2 linked regions of the Magnetococcus marinus MC-1 genome follow. The protein of the gene in region 2 interacts with the protein of the main gene of each other region in a pairwise test. Links are inferred from orthologs where the notes say so. Each region holds a gene or a part of one and is shown on either strand. Other genes may lie near its edges.

Region 1 (2,887 bases), 790 kb from region 2 along the record:
GGCGCGGTTGCCGGCGAGAAAACGCGACTCCAGCATGCTGGTGCGATTTTCAATCTCTTCATTGGCTTGGGCCATGCATTCATCTAGGGTGCGCACCGCCTGCCCGACATCCAAGCCTAGGTCCCATAGAAAATAGAGGACCTTTTCAATCTTGTCGGTGATCTCGCTAGGGGCAGCGTCGGGTATGATAAAGAGCAGGTCGATGTCGGAATACGGGGCTAACTCACCACGGCCATAACCGCCGGTAGCCACCATGGCATAGCGCTCATCCGGGTGCTCATCCAGCGTGGCGGCCCCCTCTTCGACCGCTTGGTGGGCAATGCCGTGTACCAGGGCATGCAGCCGATTGAGCAGCAGGTCCATGACGAAGGTGTGGCCTTTGACAATACGCCGACCCGTTGCGCCGCACTCATGTTCAATACGCAGTGCCTCGCGGCCCATTTGTAGCGCATTTTTAAAGATGTTAACCAACTCTTGTCGGCCTTTGCTCTCGAAGGGGCTGGGGCCGTGGCGGCGCACCGCATCGGTAATGGCCTCATCGAGTTCCGAAATGTTGATCAGAGGGCGTTTCGCATCTTGATGCATAATAGAGCCATTAAGGAAGGTAATGCGCAAGGCGACCATAAAGGGTGCTTGAAGCGCTGGTGGGTAAGGTGTACATTCCTAGAGTTTATGTCTAAATGCGCGCGCCGCCAAGGAAGCACCGTTTTTAGACCGCTTTTCGTTGTGTTTTTTTGGGATCTCCCGGTTCGGCTACGCCCACCGGGGGGTGATTCGGTACGGTTAACTGCGGCGATATGGGCTGCGTGGCCGTTTTAGAGATGGTTTGACCCCCGTTTCCTGAGGTTTCAAGGTAATGTTGAGTAAACTGTTGGGGCTTTTTTCCACTGATATGGCCATCGACCTGGGTACCGCGAACACGCTGGTCTATGTGCGCGGCAAGGGTATTGTACTATCAGAACCTTCCGTGGTGGCGATTCATGAAAGCCCCCGCCATGGACGTAAAGTATTAGCGGTTGGTAATGAAGCCAAGCGTATGCTGGGCCGCACCCCCGGTAATATTGTCGCAACCCGCCCCATGCGGGATGGTGTGATTGCGGATTTTACCGTAACCGAAGCGATGCTCAAACATTTTATACGGCGGGTACATAAACGCCGCTTTTTCCACTCCCCCCGGATTATTGTTTGCGTGCCCAATGGGGCTACCCCGGTGGAACGTAAGGCGATCCGGGATTCTGCCGAGACCGCCGGTGCCCGTGAGGTGTTTTTGATTGAAGAGCCCATGGCGGCGGCCATCGGGGCCGGGCTACCGGTTACCGATGCTTCGGGCTCTATGGTGGTGGATATTGGAGGGGGAACCAGTGAGGTAGCCATCATTTCGCTGGCGGGTATCGTGTTTTCCCGTTCCATCCGTGTGGGTGGGGATAAGATGGATGAGGCCATCATGGCCCATGTGCGCCGCAAATACTCTCTGCTGATTGGCGAGAGCACCGCCGAGATGATCAAAATCAAGGTCGGTTCCGCTTACCCCCTGGAGGAGCGTATTGAGGTTGAAGTTAAAGGGCGTGACCTGATTAATGGGGTGCCAAAACACCAAATGATCTCTGACCCGGAGATTCTGGAGGCATTGCAAGAGCCCATTAACGCCATTACCGAAGGGGTGCGTACCGCCCTGGAGTGCTGCCCGCCGGAGCTGGCTGCCGACATTGTGGATCGGGGTATCGTCTTAACGGGTGGTGGCGGCCTGCTGCGTGGTCTGGATCGTCTTATCTCCGAAGAGACCGGCTTGCCGGTGATTGTGGCGGAAGATCCCCTCTCGTGCGTGGTTATGGGGTCCGGTAAGGCTCTGGAGGAGCTGGACGCCATGTCCGATATTCTCACCGACCAGTAGTTTAGGCTAGGCTACGATGCTGCCCTTGTGGAGCTTAATACGTCTACACCGACAAAGACTAACGGCCGCAACCTTTTTGTTGCTGGCCGTTTTTCTATTGTTTGTCTTGCGTGCTGATTCGCCAGGGGTGTTGGCGTTTAAGGGGGTGCTGGCCAACCTGTTGGGTGGGATGCAACGGTTGGTGCTCTCCCCGGTGGAGGCAACCCGTGCCGCTGGCCAACGGCTGCAAGAGTTGGGGCACCTGGATGAAGAAAACCTACGCCTCAAACGGCTGCTGGCCAATGTGGGACCTATGCAGTTGCAACTGGACGAGGCGCTTAAAGAGAATCGTCGCCTGCGTCAGATTTTACGTATGTCGGTGGATCCTCACTACACCTACACGGTGGCGCGGGTGGTGGGTGACAGCTCGTCGGCTTTTTCACGGGTATTGTTGGTCAATGCCGGTGCTCAGGAGAAGGTGCGACCCGACACCCCGGCGGTTAGCCCGGCCGGTGTGGTGGGGCGGGTGGTGGCGGTGGGTACCCGTCGCAGCACGGTGCTAACCCTGCATGACATCAACTCGCGGGTGCCGGTGCAGGTGCAGCGTTCGCGCTTGCGTGCCATGGTGGCTGGGACCAACAGCAGTACTCTGGAGCTACGTTTTGTGGTCAAGGGGGGGGATATTTTGGTGGGGGATCTGCTCATTACCTCGGGTACCGGTGGGGTTTTTCCCAAAGGGGTTGGGGTTGCTCGGGTGACCTCGCTTAATCCCAATGCGGATGGGTTGTTTATGCAGGCTACCGCCCGGGCATTGGTGGATCTTGACCGCTTGGAGGAGTTGCGTCTCATGCTGCCGGTGGTGGATGCCGAACCCCTTAGTGAGGGTGAGGAGGCCACCATTACGGATCGCACCGATTTGCGCCCCTTGGGATTGCTGCCCGAGGGGACAAACACACCATGACGCTAGCAGGGAGCCTGCTGGCACCTTGGTTGCCGCTGTTAAGTCTCATGCTGGCG
Region 2 (2,821 bases):
TAAAAGATGTTCGTGTCCTGGGCAATAAGTTCACGGATGTGGGTAAGTTAAGAAAAGATTTAGGTTTAGACCAAGCGGTCAACCTGCTGACACTTAGCCCCCAGCACCTTCGAGCCCGGCTGCTTACTTACCCTTGGGTACGTGAAGCACGGGTAGAACGTATCTTTCCGGGCATGCTGGTGATTGAGCTGGAAGAGAAGACCCCGTTGTGCATGACCAAGGTAGGCGAGCATCTCTACTTGGTGGATCGACGGGGAGAGCGCATCAAACCCTTGGAGGCGGGTGACCCCATGCCGCTGCCGGTGGTGTCGGTTGATTATGCGCCGGAGTCTGAAAAGCCGCTGTTGATTCGCTGGTTAATTGACCGGATGCAGCGTAACGAGTGGCTCTATAATCGTCTCTCTGAAGCGGTTGGCTTGCCCGGTGGGCGTTGGGTGCTCTATACCCGTAAAGGGGTAAAGCTGTTACACTCGGCGCGGATGGAAGAAGAGCTGGGCAGATTGGCGATTTTACAAGAGCGCTACAGCATCTTAAACCGCAGCATTCGCCAGATTGATCTACGGGTCAGTGGGCAGGTGGTGGTAAAACCCCAAACCTAACGGTTGGGACGGCCTATATTGAGCCTTTGTGCCGCTGGTAAAGAAGTGTTTATACGGCGGTTTTTATAAAAAGCAAACAACGGTAGAACCGGGCTAAGGGATTATGGCCAAGCACGACCAAAATCTAATTATCGGACTGGATATCGGTACCACCAAGATCTGTTGCATCGTTGCGGACGTGCAGCCGGATGGGCGCTTGGATATTATCGGTCTGGGTACGCATCCATCACGGGGACTGCGCAAAGGGGTGGTGATTGATATTGACTCCACCGTTGAGAGCATTCGCATGGCGGTGGAAGAGGCGGAGATGATGGCCGGGGTCGAGATCCGCATGGTGTATGCGGGGATTGCCGGAGCGCACATCGCCAGCAATAACTCCGAAGGGGTGGTTGCAACCAAGGATAACGAGGTGCATGCCTCGGATATTCAACGGGTGTTGGATGCAGCCCGGGCGCAATCTATCCCCATGGACCGTGAAATTTTGCATGTTATCCCCCAGGAGTTTGTACTGGATGCCCAAGAGGGCATTAAAGACCCCTTGGGCATGGCGGGTGTTCGTTTAGAGGCTCGCGTACATTTGGTGACGGGGGCGGTGGCATCGGCGCAGAATATTGTCAAGTGCGCCAACCGCTGCGGCTTGGATGTTGGGGATATTATTCTTGAGCAACTGGCCTCGGCAGAGGCCTGCTTGACCGAGGATGAAAAAGAGCTTGGTTGCTGTCTGTTGGATATTGGTGGTGGTACAACAGACATTGCCATCTATGCAGAAGGTCATATCAAACATACCGCTGTGCTGGCTATTGGCGGCGACCATATGACCAATGACATTGCGGTGGGGCTACGCACCCCCACCCGTGAGGCGGAGCAGCTCAAACGTAAATTTGGCTGTGCCCTTTCGGCGTTGGTGGGTCCAGATGAGACCATCGAGGTTCCCAGCATCGGCGAACGCCCCCCACGCTCACTGGGTCGACACATCTTGGCAGAGATTATCGAACCCCGCGTTGAAGAGCTGTTTACCCTGGTTCAGCGTGAGATTGTACGCTCCGGATTTGATGAGCAGATTGCCGCAGGCATTGTGTTGACCGGCGGCGCGGCCAATACTGAAGGTATCGTGGATCTGGCCGAGGAGATTTTTAACAAACCGGTTCGGCGCGGCTTGCCCCAAGGGGTTGGTGGCTTGACCGATGTGATCGCTAACGCCAGCTATGCCACCGCGACGGGTTTGGTACTCTATGCCAATCGCTATGGACAAGAATCAACCATGCGTTACAACCAGGATGATGTCGGTGGCAGCCGCTCCATGGTTTCGCGCATGCGCTCCTGGTTTGGTGACATTTTTTAATGCACCGACTTAAACAATAACCATAACAAAACCCAAAATAGACGCGGATAAACGCGCAATACCAAGGGGGTATAAATGACCATCGAGTTCGCACACACAGATGACCTAGAGGCCCGCATCAAAGTAATTGGTGTCGGCGGTGGCGGCGGTAACGCTGTCAACAACATGATTCAGTCCCACCTAGAAGGGGTTGAATTCATTGTTGCCAACACAGACGCACAAGCCCTTACGAAAAGTTTGGCCCCAACCCGTATTCAAATTGGTGAAGATATTACCCGTGGTCTGGGCGCTGGTGCCAAACCCGAAGTGGGTAAAAACGCCGCCATGGAGACCGAAGCACGCCTACGTCAAGCCATTGAAGGGGCAGACATGGTGTTTATTACGGCGGGCATGGGGGGTGGTACGGGTACCGGTGCAGCGCCGATTATTGCACGCATCTCCAAAGAGCTGGGTATTTTAACCGTTGCGGTGGTGACCAAGCCCTTTCATTTCGAGGGCAAGCGCCGCATGCGTCAGGCCGAAGAGGGTCTGGAAGAGCTGCGTGATCATGTGGATACGGTGATTACCATCCCCAATCAAAAGCTTATGGCTGCGGTTGGCAAAAACACCACCATTTTGGACGCTTTCCGCAAGGCTGACGATGTTTTACAACAGGCTGTGCGTGGTATTACCGATCTGATTACCCATCCTGGCCACATCAATGTTGACTTTGCCGATGTATGCACCGTTATGGAAGAGATGGGGCAAGCGATGATGGGGGCCGCTGAAGCCTCTGGCGAAGGGCGTGCCATGACCGCCATCAACAACGCCATCTCCAGCCCGCTGTTGGATGATGCCTCGATCCACGGTGCCCGTGGTGTGCTGGTCAACATTACCGGCG

The links. Proteins that work in one complex are often made in the same cells at the same time.
Region 1: the proteins of ftsA (region 2) and MMC1_RS07215 interact in binary tests that used the Escherichia coli proteins (3 or more experiments, as listed by UniProt). The link is inferred for Magnetococcus marinus MC-1 from one-to-one orthologs.

Annotation. Positions count from the first base shown.
Region 1 is NC_008576.1:1,714,794-1,717,680, forward strand. The notes cover bases 26-2,873. They hold MMC1_RS07215 (rod shape-determining protein), read left to right. Parts: upstream 26-856; coding sequence 857-1,891; downstream 1,892-2,873. Other genes in these bases: glnD ([protein-PII] uridylyltransferase), read right to left, coding at 26-585; mreC (rod shape-determining protein MreC), read left to right, coding at 1,908-2,831; mreD (rod shape-determining protein MreD), read left to right, coding at 2,828-2,873. Outside these bases: more of glnD, read right to left, coding at 1-25; more of mreD, read left to right, coding at 2,874-2,887. UniProt on the Escherichia coli protein: Forms membrane-associated dynamic filaments that are essential for cell shape determination. Acts by regulating cell wall synthesis and cell elongation, and thus cell shape.
Region 2 is NC_008576.1:924,441-927,261, reverse strand. What follows is about bases 40-2,821. They hold ftsA (cell division protein FtsA), read left to right. Parts: upstream 40-702; coding sequence 703-1,941; downstream 1,942-2,821. Other genes in these bases: ftsZ (cell division protein FtsZ), read left to right, coding at 2,017-2,821; MMC1_RS03830 (cell division protein FtsQ/DivIB), read left to right, coding at 40-599. Also shown: more of MMC1_RS03830, read left to right, coding at 1-39. UniProt on the Escherichia coli protein: Essential cell division protein that assists in the assembly of the Z ring. May serve as the principal membrane anchor for the Z ring.